3 regions of the Solibacillus cecembensis genome follow, and region 1 is predicted to be linked to each of the others. Evidence: riboswitches for the same ligand, from Rfam matches in the RefSeq annotation. Region 1 holds a riboswitch; each other region holds the start of a gene.

Region 1 (5,942 bases):
GGTAATTTACGTGGGTCATCCCCTACGAATTTTTCGTAGATTTCGATAATACCACCTAATTTGATGTCTAATTCATGTGGATCTTTATGAGAAAGATCTAGGTATACCATGTTTTCGCCGTTAATACCAAGCTTTTGGTTTACACATACGTCGAAAATTTCGCGTGTTGCGATATCACGTGGTACTAGGTTACCGTAAGCTGGGTATTTTTCTTCTAGGAAGTACCAAGGCTTACCGTCTTTATAAGTCCATACACGTCCACCTTCACCACGAGCAGATTCTGACATTAGACGGTTTTTGTCGTCTCCAGGAATCGCTGTTGGGTGAATTTGAATCATTTCACCGTTTGAATATGTAGCACCTTGTTGATAAACAATTGATGCCGCAGAACCTGTATTGATAACAGAGTTCGTTGTTTTACCAAAGATAATACCAGGACCACCTGTTGCCATAATCACAGCATCAGAACGGAATGATTTAATTTCTTCAGTGCGTAAGTCTTGTCCTACGATACCGCGGCATACGCCTTCGTCATCCAGAACCGCACCAAGGAATTCCCAGTGTTCGAATTTTGTAACTAAACCAGCTACTTCGTGTGCACGAACTTGCTCATCTAGTGCGTATAATAATTGTTGACCCGTAGTTGCACCTGAGAATGCTGTACGGTGCATTAATGTACCACCGAAACGACGGAAATCAAGTAATCCTTCTGGCGTACGGTTGAACATTACACCCATACGGTCCATTAAGTGGATAATTCCAGGGGCTGCATCACACATACCCTTAACTGGTGGTTGGTTTGCTAAGAAATCCCCACCGTATACTGTATCGTCAAAGTGGATCCATGGAGAATCCCCTTCACCTTTTGTATTTACTGCGCCATTAATTCCGCCTTGTGCACATACAGAGTGTGAACGTTTAACAGGAACTAACGAGAATAATTCAACTGCTGTGCCTTCTTCAGCTGCTTTAATCGTAGCCATTAAGCCAGCAAGACCGCCGCCAACGACGATGATTTTACTTTTCGCCATGATTATTTCTCACTCCTCATATATAATTGCTAATTACTTTTACTCACAATTCATTCATCATCAATTTCTTACTCCTCATATATAATTGCTAATTACTTTTACTCACAATTCATTCATCATCAATTTCTTACTTTGTATCAGTGTTACAGTTTGAAAAATTAAACGAATGCTAAGATTGCCGCAACACCCATAATACTTAAAATTACAAATACTAATAATGTAATATAAGTTGCGATTTGTTGAGACTTTTTAGATTGCGTAATACCCCAGCTTACTAGGAATGACCATAAGCCGTTCGCTAAGTGGAAAGTTGCAGATAAGATACCTACGATGTAGAATCCTAACATTACTGGATTCGCTACGATTTCAGCCATCATATCAAAGTTAACTTCTTCACCGAACGCTTTTTGAACACGTGTTTGGAAAATATGCCATGCAATAAAGATTACAAGGAATATACCTGTAAAGCGTTGTAATGCGAACATCCAGTTACGGAATGTGCTGAAGCGTTTTACGTTGTTCGTAGCAGTAAATGCAATATACACTCCGTAGAATGCATGGAACATAAGTGGAATATAGATAATAATCCATTCCATTGCTAACAATAATGAATGCGGAACTAATTCCATCATTCCTGTTGCGGTATTGTAAGACTCTTCACCGCCTACAGCAGTGAAGTTTAAAGATAAGTGGAACGCCAAGAACAATCCTACTGGAACTACACCTAATAACGAATGTAAGCGGCGCCATAAAAATTCACGATCTTTCGACAAAACTGTTACCCCCCTTAAGTACTTGAAATTCGCATCTATAAAGTCACCATTTTGTAAATGTTGATTATTGACTGCGTATCTCATCATGGTACAATATTATGACATGTCCATTGTACTCTCCACAGATACTAGCGTCAAGATAACATCGAACATTTCATACCCCTTTTAAAGACGGTATTACGCTGTTTAAAGTCACTATTATTCTACTTATAGTTCGACTTTCTATATATCGAATTAAATTACAAGAAAATTTAGGAAAGAGGTTTTTTTCAATGGAACCGCATAAAATGAAAACGATTCCAACTTTTGGCTATGAAATCGTTCGCGATCATTTACTTTCATCCATTTTAGGAAAACATGAAGCAGATGTCCTTTATTGGGGTGGTAAAGAAGTCGCTCGTCAATTCCCATTATTTTCAATGGAAGAAGCATCATCATTTTTCATGGAGGCGGGTTGGGGACAACTCACTTTAGAAAAAGAGCTGAAAGATGAGATACATTACATACTCACTACCGAAGATCCTGACACTCTCAATATTGAGCAGCGCTGTTTTCGATTAGAAGCTGGATTTCTAGCAGAGCAAAAACAAAAAACGTTTGGCTATTTAACGGAATGTTACGAGGAAAAAAATGTGAAGCACAATTATGTTAAATTCACTTTAAAATGGGATTTAAAAGAGCCAACCAGTTAATTATTCACCATCTATTGATAAAGCTTCAAGCTACTTTAGAAAGTAGCTTGAGGCTTTTATTCATTTAGGAAGCCTACAATCCGTAGCACCTCGCCTTTTTATAGAAATGAATGATTTTACTGAATTAAGGCAAACTCGTCATGCAACATATTAGCTGCTTGCATCATCTCGTCTTGTGGCACAATAACCGATACTTTAACTTCCGATGCACTGACCATTTTAACAGGAATATGCCCCTTCCCTAACCGCGCAAAGATTCGTGCTGCTACGCCTGGACCAAAAATCATACCTGATCCCGTAATCGAAATTTTAGCCAACCCTACTTCAAAATCAGCAAATCGAAAACCTAAAGCAACTTTACTCGACTCCAATATTCGTAAGCTTTCAGCAAATTTCTCCTTCGTAATTGTAAATGACACGGTTGGTTTGACACCATCCATTACCGACTGCACAATCATATCCACATTGATATTATTTTCTGCTAAAATACTAAATACTTCCGAAAGTGATGCTGTTTCATAAAAATCATAGCCAATTGTTAGTCGAATGACATCCGCTTCATAAAATACCTCGCGCACCGTTAAATTATTCCCCATTGTTTGCAACCCCTTTATATTAGCACTCAAAAACAAAATTTCAGTTTTGTCATACACGAAAAAAAACGACCTTCCACGTATAGGGAAAGTCGCCGTCAAGACAAATAATAAAAGTTAGATGTGCTCTTTGGATAGCTCTCCAGAACATGCGCTCTGACAATTTTACATCTCTTAAATGCAAAACCAGCAATTTGTGCGAACAATACACAATTCACTTCGGCAGTTTCCCCTTTCAAATGCATTCAACGGAATTGTCCTTCCTCATGCATCTTACTTTTGACTACTGCGCCTCTATCGATTGAATTATTCAATTATGTTTCACTCTAGCACACTATAAATCCTTTTTCAATGATTGTTCCTGAAAATGGTGATGAATCGTTTCAGCAAGTTTCTGTGATATGCCCGCCTCAATCAACTGGACAACGGATGCTTCACGTATTTTTTTCACTGAACCAAAATGCTTCATGAGCTGTTGTTTACGCTTCGGACCAATACCTTCAATACCGTCCAACGCCGAAACAATCGTATTCGCCTGTCGCTGCTGTCGTAAAAATGTAATCGCAAAACGGTGTACCTCGTCTTGAATACGCTGCAATAAATAAAACGCATCACTCGTTCTTTTTAGTGAAATAGGCTCTACTGGGTCACCGAATAATAATTGAGACGTATTATGCTTATCATCTTTTGCTAATCCAGCAATCGGAATATAAAGACCTAACTCATCTTCAATGACTTCACGCGCAACTTCCATTTGCCCTTTCCCACCATCAATAACGATTAAATCGGGAAGCGGTAAATTTTCTCGCAACACACGTGTGTATCGACGTCGAATGACTTCTTGCATCGCGCCGTAATCATCATGTTTCGCGGCTTCCTTCGTTTTATATTTACGATACTCTTTTTTCAGTGGCTTGCCGTCCACAAAAACAACCATTGCTGAAACCGGATCCGTGCCGTGCATATGACTATTATCAAATGCTTCAATGCGCATCGGAACGGGAATATTCATTGCCTCACCTAATGCTTCACACGCACCAATCGTACGTTCCTCTTGCCGCTCAATTAGTTGGAATTTCTCATGAATCGCAATATCTGCATTTTTCGTAGCTAAATCAACTAATTCCTTTTTCGAACCTTTTTTAGGAATAACAATTTTCACCTTCAAAAGCTCTTCTAATAAAGCGCCATCCACCTGTGTAGGAATGAAAATTTCTTTTGGCAGCATATGGTTTGGTTCTTCATAAAAACGCCCGACAAATGTTAAAAACTCTTCTTCTGGTTCATTATATATCGGAAAAACGGAAACATCTCGTTCGATTAACTTTCCTTGTCGTACAAAGAAAACTTGCACACACATCCAGCCTTTTTCCACAGCATAACCGAATACATCGCGATTGCTTAAATCACCTGTCACCATTTTTTGCTTTTGCATAATCTTTTCGATATGCGCCATTAAATCTCGATATTCTTTCGCTCGTTCAAATTCTAATTTTTCAGCTGCATCCAACATTTTTTGTTCTAAATCCTGCTTTACTTCTTCATAGCCACCATTTAAAAACTTCGCAATTTCATCGACCATTTCGCGATACACTTCGTTGTCAATTTCCTTCACACATGGTGCCAAGCATTGATCTAAATGATAATAAAGGCATACTTGCTTCGGAATAACGGCACATTTCCTCAATGGGTAAAGTCGGTCTAATAATTTTCTTGTTTCATTTGCTGCGAACGAATTCGGATACGGACCGAAGTATTTGGCCTTATCTTTTTTAATTTTGCGTGTCGTTAAAATACGCGGATACTTTTCATTTGTTATTTTTATATATGGATATGTTTTATCATCCGTTAGTTTAATATTATATTTCGGATCATGAAGCTTAATTAAATTCAGTTCTAAAATTAGCGCTTCTAAATCACTTGAAGTCACGATATATTCGAGGTCCACAATTTCACTTACTAAGCGGGCGGTCTTCCCATCATGGCTACTTGTAAAATATGAACGTACCCGATTTTTTAATGATTTGGCCTTCCCAACATAAATAATCGTCCCTTGGTGATCTTTCATCAAATAACAACCTGGATCACCCGGTAAAATTTCTAGTTTCGCCTTAATATTTGCATTCATTCCATCACCTTAAATTTCCGTCGTTTCCCTTTAGTTTACCCTAAGTTCAGGTGATTTTGAAAGGCAAGAGCTAGTGCTTTATTCGTTTCAATATAATTAATAGCCATTCTAAAAAGGGGGGAGTTGATTTCCATTCCGGGTCGGACGCTTTCCGCGGGCACGGCTCCAACTAACTTGTTTCTCGATACATCTCGAAACAAGTGGATTTTCCGCACGTGCTGTTCCCGCTGGAGTCGCCTCCCCTTCATTCCAATCAAATCCTTCTATTCAAGTTTGTCCTAATACAAATTCTAATCATTTTTTGGGATATGAAGTTAGTTTCAGTTACTCAATATTTTTATTGAAATATGAGATGAGCCCCACAATAAAATCCGTCGAGACTGCAAAACATGCCGTTGTCTCCCACTTTCATGGAGTATTTTTCCACTTAAAAGGTTCAGCTTTGCACAAAGGTTGTATGATTTTTGCTCTTCAATAGCAAAAAAATAGGATAGATTTTTCCTAATGGAATAAAAATCGATTGAGGATAACGCCGCCTCCCACGGAAGCGGCGCAATAAATCCAGAAAGTTTCAGTAGGCAAAATGTTTTAAAGGCTGGCCTTGCACAAAGCACAGAGATGAGTCGTATAGATTTGTGCAACAAAGCTGTGCGCCTCATGTGCTTAGCCAGCCCAAAATAGCAAATACTTTATTAGAACACTTATATCATAAGAATAGATTCTTT
Region 2 (5,942 bases), on a different contig from region 1:
TATGCTAACGTACGTTTTAAAAATTCTTTTGTGCGGTCATGCTTTGGATTGACTAACACTTCACTTGGATGTCCCTCTTCCACGATTACCCCTTTATCCATGAAAACAATGCGGTCCGAAACTTCTTTCGCAAATTCCATTTCATGCGTCACAATCAGCATTGTGTTTCCTTGGTCCGCAAGCATACGCATTACTTTTAATACTTCCCCTACCATTTCTGGGTCTAATGCTGACGTCGGTTCATCAAAGAGCATCACATCTGGATCCATGGCAAGTGCACGCGCGATTGCCACACGCTGTTTTTGTCCGCCTGATAGTTGACGAGGTTTTGCATTTTTATAAGCGCTCATACCCACAATTTCTAAATATTTAAGTGCTTTTTCCTTTGCCTCTTCCTTAGAGCGTTTTAACACCTTCACCTGACCAACTGTACAATTCGTTAACACATCTAGGTTGTTAAATAAATTAAATTGCTGGAACACCATCCCTAAGTGTGTACGATACGCTTCAACGCTCTTGAGATCCTTTAAGATGTTTTCCCCTTTGTATATGATTTCACCACCACTAGGCGTTTCTAAAAGGTTTACACAACGTAAAAGCGTTGACTTCCCCGAGCCAGATGAGCCGATTAGACAGACTACCTCGCCTTTATTTACACTAAAATTAACATCCTTTAACACTTCATTGTTGCCGAATGATTTATTTAAATGTTGAATGTCTATTATTTTTTCCATTGTTGATGCTCCTTACATTATGTTTTCAGGTTTGCGTACAACTTCCATTTTATACGCTTCAGGACCATCTAATCGCTTTTCTACCCAACGTAAAATACGAGTAGCTGTAAATGTCATGACTAAATAAATCATACATGCAATGAAGAAACTTTCTGCAAATTTGAAGTTTGCCCCAGCAACAGACTTTGTTTGATAAAAAAGTTCCGTAACACTAATAACACTTAATACAGCTGTATCTTTAATATTCATCACTAATTGATTCCCTGTAGCAGGTAAAATATTGCGGGCTACTTGAGGTAAAACGACATAAATCATTATTTGGAGATGGTTCATCCCAACGGCTTGTGCCGCTTCATATTGACCTTTATCAACGGATACGATTCCACCTCGAACAATTTCAGCCATATAAGCACCGGTATTTAATCCAACAACGACTAAAGCCGCAATAAATCGATCCAATTCTAAACCGTATGATGCTAACCCATAGAAAACAACCATTGCTTGTACAATCATTGGTGTACCACGGAATACTTCTACATAAACCGTTAAAACAAAGTTGAAAGTTTTTAAAATCATGCTTTTAAATGATTTTTTCTTCATCGGAATCGTATGCATAATTCCGATAAAAAATCCGATAAACGCACCGATAATTGTACTAATGATGGCAATTGCCAAAGTCATATATGCGCCACGTAGGAACATTTCCCAGTTATTTTCGAGTATCGTTAAAATAGTTTCTAAACTCATAAGAAGTCCCCCTAACAGCATTAGCTGCCTTATATGTACCTAACTAATAGAAAAAGTCCGCTCAATTGGCGGCCCTTTTCCATTAATAGTTTAATTATTGAGCGGCTGGTTGATTGGCAATTGCTGCTTCCATCAACTTTTGACGCTCTTCTTCAGAAATACCTTTTAATATTTCATTAATTTTATCCGTTAAATCATAGTCTTTACGAACCCCTACTGCGATTGAAACATCTGCTTCTTCTACATCAAAGCCATCCTCTAACACTGAATACGTAAAGTTTTCATTTGCTGCTGCTGCAGAAATAGCTTCTGGACGCTCTGCTATATAACCATCAATCACACCTGATTCAATAGCAACACGCATTGCTGGGAAGTTATCCATTGCTACTTGTTGCTTCACATCTGGAATTTGATCGATTACTTTATAGTTTGATGTATTTAATTGAGCTGTAATTTTTGCCCCCGCAAAATCGGCTATTGTTTTCGCATTTTCATATTTACTACCTTTTTTCGTTACGATGACGAAATCCGATGTATAATAGTTTTCTGTGAAATCAATTGATTGTTTACGGTCTTCTGTGGGGCTCATCCCTGCAATAATGGCATCAACGACACCTGATTGAAGCGCCGGTACTAAACCATCCCATTCTGCTTTTACAATGACTAACTCTTTGCCTAAACCTTCAGCAATTTTTTTGGCAATTTCTACATCGTAGCCACCTGCATATTCTTTTTCACCATTAATTTGTACGCCACCATTTGAATCATTCGTTTGCGTCCAGTTAAATGGCGCATAGCCTGCCTCCATACCAATTTTGAATACTTCTTTCGATTCAGTAGTAGAGTCAGACCCTTCCGATCCACTTGTAGTGTCTTTTTCTTTGTCTGCGCCACATGCTGCTAATACAAACATGGCCATCATTACTGTAAACAATAATACTAGTCTCTTTTTCATAGTCATTCTCCCCCTATTAATTTCATATTTTTGAGCTATTTTATTATTGGAAAAACATATTTCAATCAAAGTAGATGAACATAAAATTTTTGCCAATTAAAAAACGACCTAAAAGAAGATTTTAGGTCGCTATATTTATAAATAGCTCAAATCCCCACAATCCCATATTGAGATAGCACAACTCGATTATCATGGAGATAATCGAGACAGTTCTGCAATTATTCACTGCAAACCCAGCTTAAAAAGAAAGAGCTCTTTTAAACTTCGGCGGTAGTTCCTTCTTTTCCATCTCGTTGCATGCTCTATGCTCCATGAAAAACTAATAAATACCGCGCCTCTACCCCACAAGATTGTGAGGTTATTATTAAATTGTTTAATGTATGAATAATACTATAATTCAATACTTTCTGTCAATAGTAATTATTTTGATAGTTATATTTACATAGAAAAAACGGACACATCCCCATTTGGAGATATGCCCGCCTTTTAAAGTGATAATTAAGAGTTTAATAATAAATCTTCTGGGTTTTCAATCATTTCTTTAACTGTTTTTAGGAAACCAACAGAATCTTTACCATCGATAATACGGTGGTCATAAGATAATGCCACGTACATCATTGGACGGATTTGAACTTCACCGTTAATCGCTACTGGACGGTTAACGATTGAGTGCATACCTAAAATACCAGCTTGTGTACCGTTCATGATTGGTGTAGACATTAATGAACCGAATACACCACCGTTAGTGATTGTGAAAGAACCACCAGCCATGTCGTTTAAGCCTAATTTTTTGTCGCGTGCTTTACCAGCTAATTCTCCGATATTTCTTTCGATTTCAGCGAAGTTTTTGCTGTTTGCATCACGTACTACAGGTACTACTAAACCTTCTTCAGTTGATACCGCAACACCGATATCAAAGAATTTATTTAAGTGAATTTCGTCACCGCTAATTTGTGCGTTCACGTATGGATATTTTTTAAGTGCTGCAACAACAGCTTTCGTGAAGAATGACATGAAACCTAATTTGATGTCGTTATCTTTTACGAATTGCTCTTGTTTGCGTTTACGTAATGCCATGATGTTTGTCATGTCGATTTCGTTAAATGTTGTTAACATTGCCGTTGATTGTTTAACTTCTAATAAACGTTTTGCAATTGTTTGACGACGACGAGACATTTTCTCAACTGTTACACGGTCAGAATCGCCTGCAGGAGTGAATACCATTGGGCCGTTTGCTGATACCGCTGCAACTGCTGCTTGTGCTACTGGAGCTGTACCGTGAGCTGATACATCTTGTACACGTACACGACCTTGTGGATCTACAGGAGAAATTGCCGCTAAGTCAATTCCTTTTTCACGAGCTAATTTACGTGCTGCTGGTGAAGCAATTACACGATCCGTAGACTCTTCTACGATTGGAGCTGGTGCTACAGGTGCTGCTGCAACCGGAGCCGCTGGAGCTGCAGGTGCCGCTTCTTGAACTGGTGCTGCTGGAGCAGGTGCTGCGCCTTCGCCAGCTTCAACTACTGCGATTACTTGACCTACAAGAACTGTATCGCCTTCTGGAGCTAAAATTTGAGTTAATACACCCGCTTCTTCAGAAATGATTTCAGCGTTTACTTTATCTGTTTCTAATTCTACGATGAATTCGCCTTTTTCTACGCGATCTCCAACTTTTTTCACCCACTGAGCAATTGTACCTTCTGTAATTGATTCTGCTAGTTCAGGGACTTTAATTTCAGCCACTTTAATTTCCTCCTTTAATTACCTATACAAGTTTGTATAGATAGGCTACCTGCTATACAAGTAGCCTTTTTAATTTCATGATTCGATTATTTATCTAATGCTTCTGTAATTAATTTAGTTTGAGCAGCTTTATGAGAATCGCCGTCTCCTTCAGATGTCGAGCTCATTGCAGGACGTCCAACATAACTTACTTTTTTGCCTTCAGCCATAGCATATAAAGTTTCAAGAACATACATCCAAGAACCTTGGTTTTTCGGCTCTTCTTGTACCCAAACGATTTCTTTCACATTCGGGAAGCGCGCAATAATGTCCGCTACTTGTTGTGTCGGGAATGGATAGATTTGTTCAACACGTACGATGTGTAGGTGGTCGAAACCTTCGCCGTCCTTCACACGTTCCGCTAAGTCAATCATAACTTTACCCGTACCAAGTACTACTTTTTCTACTGCTGCTACGTTTTTGCCTAAGCCTTCTTGCTCAATCACTTCTTGGAAGCGGCCTGTTGCAAGTTGTTCCGCACTAGCTGCTGCTAATGGGTGACGTAATAATGATTTAGGTGAAACGACAACTAATGGACGAACGCCTTCTGTACCTAATAGACCGGCTTGACGACGTAATAAGTGGTAGTAGTTGCCTGCATTTGAACAGTTAGCTACGAACCAGTTATTTTCAGCTGATAATTGTAAGAATCGTTCCATACGGCTAGATGAGTGCTCTGGACCTTGACCTTCATAACCATGTGGTAAAAGGATAACGAAGCCAGATTTTTGACCCCATTTAGCGCGCGCACTTGAAATGAAGTTATCGAACATAACTTGTGCCATGTTAGCGAAGTCACCGAATTGTGCTTCCCAAATCGATAGTACATTTTCATTTTCTAAGTTATAACCATATTCATAGCCAACAACACCCGCTTCAGTAAGTGGTGAGTTGCATACTGTGAATGACGCTTTTACGCCATCAACATGGTGGATTGGTGTATATTCACTACCATTGTTTTTATCATGTAACACTAGGTGACGTTGAGAGAACGTACCGCGCTGTGCATCTTGACCTGTAAAACGAACTGGTGTAGCGTCTTGCGTAATTGTCGCATAAGCTAACGTTTCCGCATGACCCCAATCAATTTTTGCAGTTGCAAATGCATCGCGACGTTTTTCTAAAATTTTACCTAGTTTGTTTTGTGGTTCGAATCCTTCCGCAAACACTAATAAATCTTCATTTACTTTGTTTAAGCGATCAAAATCAACAGCTGTAGCGATTTCTGGGAAGTCCACCTTTAATTCTTCTGGCATTTCGATGGCTACATGCTCATCTTTTTCTGCCATTGCTTTTACATGATCATACGCTGCTTGCATTTCTGCATATACGTTCGTATCAATTTCTTTCACTTGCTCAGCTGTGATAACATTAGCAGCTGCTAATTCAGCACCATAAAGCGCGCGAATTGGCTCATGTTTTGCAACTAACTTATACGTTTCTGGGTTTGTTACTGTCGGATCATCCGTTTCATTGTGACCATAACGGCGGTAACCGATTAAGTCAATCACGATGTCCTTAGCAAATTTTGCACGGTATTCCGCGATGAAACGACCTACTTGTGCAACCGTTTCTGGGCTATCTGCGTTCACATGGATTACTGGAATATCATAGCCTTTTGCAGGGTCTGATGAATAGACAGATGAACGTGAATCATATAATTCCGTTGTGAAACCAATCATGTTATTCGAAATGATGTGAACCGTACCGCCCGTAGAGAA
Region 3 (5,942 bases), on a different contig from region 1:
GTAGAGGACATTGGTTTATCTAGCTTAAAAGCAACGTCGATATCAGGGGAAATTACTGTTAAACGACTAACTGATCAATTTACGATTGTTAATGAATCGGGTAACGTTGAAGTAGCATCGATTGGAGATTCAATCGGGCATAGCAACATAAAGACTAATTCTGGCCATATTAATGTACAGTTTTTAGAAAAACCACAAGCTATAACTGCGGAAACAAAGTCAGGGAAAATAACAACCGCCTTATTTCCAGCTGCTAGTATTAAATCACAGAATGCTGGCTATATACTACAAGAGGGACTTGAGACAGAAGAGGATTTTTTACAGCTAAATAGTATAACGGGGAATATTAATATTCACTAAAATATTTGCTATATAAATTGAACTAAAGAACCCATCTTTTATTAAAGATGGATACCCCCAGAAAAGAACATAAATTCCTTTCGTTTTCTGTTGTGGAGTATTCTAAATAGATAGCTGACTAAATTGTATGGCTATGAATTTGAACACTTTTAGTCATATATATAAAATACATCTTTGTTGTGGAAGGGCTTTCATTGTGTTTGTTTCAAAAACAATACAAAATGAAAGAAGTAGGGGGACACAATATGAACATACAAGAATTAAACTCATTTTTAACTTTATATAAAAAAGAAACGCAGCAAACGGAAGAGTGGCTAGAACGCCGTCTCATTCAAGCGGTGGACCCACAATTCAGTTTTACAACAGAAGAATTAACTTTTGGTGCGCGTGTTGCTTGGCGCAATAGTAATAAGTGCATTGGTCGATTATTTTGGAATAGCTTAACGGTGTTGGATCAACGTCATTTATTGGATGAGGAAGCGATTTTTGCTGCATTACTGGAGCATATTTCCTTTGCTACGAATAGTGGGAAAATTCGTCCAGTTATTTCGATTTTTGCGCAAAATCGGGTACATATTTGGAATCATCAGCTCATTCGCTATGCCGGCTATGAAACGGCGGATGGTGTGCTAGGTGATTCAGATTCACTCGCTTTTACAAAAACATGTGAAGCACTCGGGTGGCGCGGAGCACGGACAAATTATGATGTGTTACCACTTGTCATTCAATTAGATGACCACCCACCGAAATTTTTTGAAATTCCGAAAGACGATGTAGTCGAAGTGCAAATCGAGCATCCACACTATGATTTTTCGAGCTTACAAATGAAATGGTATGCCGTTCCGATTATTTCGAGTATGCGCTTTAATATTGGTGGAATTGATTTTCAAGCAGCACCGTTTAATGGCTGGTATATGGGCACGGAAATTGGCGCGCGTAATTTAGCTGATGAAGCGCGCTATCATTTCTTGCCAAAAGTCGCACAGCAAATGGGGATTGAAACGACTTTGAATGCATCACTTTGGAAGGACCGTGCACTCGTAGAATTAAATGTAGCGGTGTTGCATTCCTATAAAAAAGCAGGTGTGAGCATTGTCGATCATCATACTGCGGCGCAACAGTTTGAATTGTTTCAACAGCAGGAGCAAAAAGAACAGCGCGAAGTAACAGGGAACTGGACGTGGCTCATTCCACCACTGTCACCTGCGACAACGTCTATTTATCATCAACCGATACCTAATAAAACGAAGAAGCCGAATTATTTTTATCAGCAACTTCCTTATAAATAAACAAAAATCCCCCTCATCCATCAAAGGAATAAGGGGGTTACTTGCGTCATTTATTCAAAATAATATCAATTAATTCATCGCGATCAATTAAATAAACGCCATTAATATCGGCCAGTTTTTTTGCCTGCTTTGTAAAATGGCTATTTGTCACAACCCAAGCTTCAGTCGCATTGTACATTTTGACAGCACCGATAATTTCCTGTACTGCTTTCACACCAACGGAACTAGAATAGCGCTTTGCCTGTACAGCAATGATTTCTTTACCATCGTTTAAGATTAAGTCTGCACCATAATCCCCGCTTGTCGCTGTGTAGCGCACCTTAAAGCCGCGGCGTTTAAATAACTCACCTAAAAAACGTTCGAAATCTTCACCGCTCATCACATCAACTTCACGGATGCCGGATTTGCGTAGCTTTGCTGTTTTTCGCGATCTCCACCAAATTTTAAAAGCGATTAATAATACAAAGTAAAGAGCAATCCCAATGCCGATACCTTGCAATGTTTCGCTAAAATACCAGCCAGCCGCACCTGCCAGGATGATCATGACCAATGTAAAATTAGGCATTCTTTTCTTTCTTCGTCGATTACGTTTACGCAACTTCAATATACTCCTTTAAGTTTTAATGTAAGTAGAGTATACCATAAATGAGCACATACGTTTGCTTTAGATAAATTGCTTTTTCGCGCTTATAAAGGAAGCAATAAATAATAGTGCGGAAGCGATTAAAAATAATGCAATCGGGATTGTCCAACTATTTGTCGCATCATGAACAAAGCCGAATAAAACAGGTCCAATTGCTGCGATTAAATAACCGACAGATTGCGCAAAGCCTGATAAATCAGCAGCTTCGAAGGCTGTTTCTGTTCGCAATGTGAAAAACATAAGGACAAGGCCAAATGAAGAACCGCCTGCAAAACCTAAAAACACCATCCATAATACGGCCAAGCTCGTCCACTCCATTAATACACCAGTAAACCCAATCACATAACAAAGTGAAAAGAAGAGTACAATCGGACGTTGTGATGAAAGTTTTCCAGCAATAATGGGAATGATAAATGTTAATGGAATTTGCGCAAGTTGCATGATAGAGCCCATCCAGCCAGCATCTTGTGCACTCATTCCCTGACTAATGAAAATGTCCGGTAGCCAAGCGCTTGAGCTATAAAAAATGAACGATTGTAAGCCCATCGTTGCGGCAATTGCCCAGGCAAGAGGGGATTTCCACATTTTCTTTTTCGGTGCGTCCGAGCTGGCAAATTTCATTTCTACTTTGTGGTCTTTCAATAAAGGAAGCCAAAAAAGTAATGTTAATATTCCTAAAATAAGTGAAAAGCCAAGTGCAGACTGCCAGCCAAAACCTGATGCAATCGGATAGCTAACACCTGCAGCAAGACCGGCAGAAATATTCATCGACACGGAATAAATCCCCGTTAATATGCCAATATGAAGCGGGAATTTTAGCTTGAAGTAACTAGGGATGAGCACGTTTCCGAAAGCGATAGCAACCCCGATTAGAATTGTCCCTAAAATAAGTAGTGCAGTCGAACCAACTGAACGTAGTAAAACACCTGCACATAAAATAATGACTGAATAAAACAGTGTCCATTCCATGCCAAATTTCCGAGCGATACGAGCGGCAAAAGGTGATACCACCGCAAAAGCAAGTAACGGTATGGTTGTTAAAAAACCAGCGAGAACGTTAGAAATGCCGAGTCCATCTCGTATAAAGGATATGATGGGTCCAACGACTGTTAAAGGTGTTCGGAGTGTTGTCGCAAAAAAAATAATAGCTAGTGTAAATAGCCAAATAGATTTATTAGATAGTAAGTTTTTGTTTGTGTTTGTATCTAGTTTGGAATTCATTTTCCACGCTCCTGTTCTTGAATAAAACCCATTATACCAGACACCACTAATTGTACGAATAATCTAAAAAGAAAGAAAAGTTCGAATCGGTTGCTATCAAAAAAATGGTATGCTAGAATTTGAATCGTTATTGAAATTAAATATTACATTACCTCATGTCAAAATGAGGTAGAGGTCGCAAGCATTAATATTAGTATAGCGGAGATTGAGAAAATCGGTGAAACTATATGAAAGGAATGATTGCCGAAGTGTCATTTTGATTCTCAAAAGATGATGCTGGGGCTGTCTCCGAAAGGAACAGAACTGTCACATGTGTAAACATGTGTTGAGCTATCTTTCAAGTTTGTCTGGTGTTAAATAAAGCCGTCACAAAAACTTGTGGCGGCTTTTTATCTTCATTTAACTCTATACAAACGAAACAAAAAGGAGAATTTTTCATGAGTGAGATAAAAATCGATCAACTTGGTAATAAAAATCAATTAAAAAGAAGCTTGAAAAGTCGTCACATTACGATGATTTCTTTAGGGGGAACAATTGGGACAGGGCTCTTTTTAGCTTCTGGTGGTGCAATTGCACAAGCAGGTCCTGGTGGTGCATTACTTGCCTACGCATTAATTGGTGTGATGGTGTACTTTTTAATGACGAGCTTAGGTGAAATGGCCGCGTATATGCCAACTTCTGGTTCGTTCAGTACGTATGCAACGAAATTTGTTGACCCGGCACTAGGCTTTGCATTAGGTTGGAACTATTGGTACAACTGGGCAATTACGATTGCAGCAGAAATCGCAGCTGTATCGTTAATTATGAAATATTGGTTCCCAAATAGTTCATCGATTACATGGACAATCTTATTTATTGTCGTTGTTCTATCATTTAACTTAATGTCAGTTAAAGCGTATGGTGAAAGTGAATATTGGTTTTCGATGATTAAAGTAGTAACCGTGATTGTATTTATTATTGTCAGCTTCCTGATGATTTTTGGAATTTTAGGTGGCAATGATCCGGTAGGCTTTAAAAACTTCTTCGTTGGAGATGCACCGTTTAATGGTGGTTTCCTAGCAATATTCGGTATTTTCTTAGCGGCAGGTTTCTCGTTCCAAGGGACAGAGATGCTTGGTGTAACAGCTGGTGAAACAGATGATCCAGCAAAAAATATTCCAAAGGCGGTACGTTCAGTATTTTGGCGTATTTTACTGTTCTACATTTTTGCAATTGGTGCAATTGGTTTATTAATTCCGTATACGGATTCACGTTTACTATCAGAAGATATTGCGACAAGTCCATTTACATTAGTATTTGAAAACTTAGGCTTTGCATTCGCGGCATCCGTGATGAATGCGATTATTTTAACAGCGATGCTATCTGCCGGAAACTCTGGTTTATATGCAGCAAGCCGTATGTTATTCCAATTAGCAGTCGATGGAAAAGCGCCGAAGTTTTTTGCAAAAGTGAATACACGCGGCATTCCAGTGTATGCGTTAATCGCGACAATGGCTGTAGGTTGCGTATCATTTTTAGCTTCATTCTTTGGTGATGGTGTTGTTTATATTTGGTTATTAAACGCATCGGGACTGTCCGGATTTATTGCATGGCTAGGAATTGCAATAAGTCATTATCGTTTCCGCCGAGCATACGTTGCGCAAGGGCACTCACTAAGCGATTTGCCTTATGTATCGAAATTTTTCCCATTTGGTCCATTATTCGCGTTTGCTCTATGTACGATTGTTATTTTAGGACAAAATTACATGGCGTTCATGGGTGGCACAATCGACTGGTACGGCGTTTTAGTATCATATATTGGTATCCCTTTATTCGTAGCACTGTGGGTCGGTTATAAATGGAAGCACAAAACGAAAGTCGTGCCATTAATGGATTGTGATTTAACAAATAAGTACTAACTTGATTCAGTAAAGCTGAATCAAGTTTGTGCCCCGGCGTAATTGATTAGGAAAGCAAAATCTCATTTATTTGAGGTTTTGCTTTTTTTATTCTGCTTATGCCAAAAGTTAAATCGAGATGGTATTATTAGAATATAATGAAGGAACTAAACATAGCGTTGCTACCAGCAGGCTATTGACGATAATAGAAAGTGAAGGAAGTGAAGAAGGGTGACTGTTTCAACGGGGTTTTATAAAAAAATTTACAACTGGCTAATGGATGCGGAAAAAAGTGAAGTGCTATACCGACCATTTATAATAGATGGAAATCCGTACAAATCACGTGTGTTTTTAGTCGGTTCGAATGCCATGCCGTTATTTAAGGTGATACCAAGCGGCGAAAAGTTATTTGCTGATGCATTAGTGAATACCGATTTATTGGAAGATTTATTTTTCAATGAAATCAAACATGCACCGCGTGAATTTAAAGGATCGTTACACTTTGCTAAATGGCTGCAAAACGAATTAGATGAAACGACCGTTTATACATCT

What was found. A riboswitch is a leader RNA that binds a small molecule or an ion and turns the genes downstream of it on or off. The one in region 1 is predicted to bind lysine.
Region 2: linked by a shared signal. The riboswitch ahead of ACQKIH_RS20020 (transporter substrate-binding domain-containing protein) and the one ahead of ACQKIH_RS03370 (ACT domain-containing protein) in region 1 are both predicted to bind lysine.
Region 3: linked by a shared signal. The riboswitch ahead of ACQKIH_RS18505 (amino acid permease) and the one ahead of ACQKIH_RS03370 (ACT domain-containing protein) in region 1 are both predicted to bind lysine.

What each region holds. Positions count from the first base shown of each region.
Region 1 is NZ_JBNNMF010000003.1:17,724-23,665, reverse strand. Features, by position in the region: gene sdhA (succinate dehydrogenase flavoprotein subunit) at 1-1,031, opposite strand, end outside; gene ACQKIH_RS03380 (succinate dehydrogenase cytochrome b558 subunit) at 1,190-1,804, opposite strand; gene ACQKIH_RS03375 (YslB family protein) at 2,077-2,496, shown strand; gene ACQKIH_RS03370 (ACT domain-containing protein) at 2,613-3,092, opposite strand; lysine riboswitch at 3,217-3,394, opposite strand; gene uvrC (excinuclease ABC subunit UvrC) at 3,424-5,217, opposite strand.
Region 2 is NZ_JBNNMF010000030.1:28,261-34,202, forward strand. Features, by position in the region: gene ACQKIH_RS20010 (amino acid ABC transporter ATP-binding protein) at 1-734, opposite strand, end outside; gene ACQKIH_RS20015 (amino acid ABC transporter permease) at 747-1,481, opposite strand; gene ACQKIH_RS20020 (transporter substrate-binding domain-containing protein) at 1,576-2,436, opposite strand; lysine riboswitch at 2,602-2,784, opposite strand; gene odhB (2-oxoglutarate dehydrogenase complex dihydrolipoyllysine-residue succinyltransferase) at 2,935-4,182, opposite strand; gene ACQKIH_RS20030 (2-oxoglutarate dehydrogenase E1 component) at 4,269-5,942, opposite strand, start outside.
Region 3 is NZ_JBNNMF010000025.1:24,350-30,291, forward strand. Features, by position in the region: gene ACQKIH_RS18485 (DUF4097 family beta strand repeat-containing protein) at 1-360, shown strand, start outside; gene ACQKIH_RS18490 (nitric oxide synthase oxygenase) at 606-1,649, shown strand; gene ACQKIH_RS18495 (restriction endonuclease) at 1,696-2,247, opposite strand; gene ACQKIH_RS18500 (CynX/NimT family MFS transporter) at 2,314-3,513, opposite strand; lysine riboswitch at 3,675-3,854, shown strand; gene ACQKIH_RS18505 (amino acid permease) at 3,951-5,411, shown strand; gene ACQKIH_RS18510 (RNA 2'-phosphotransferase) at 5,622-5,942, shown strand, end outside.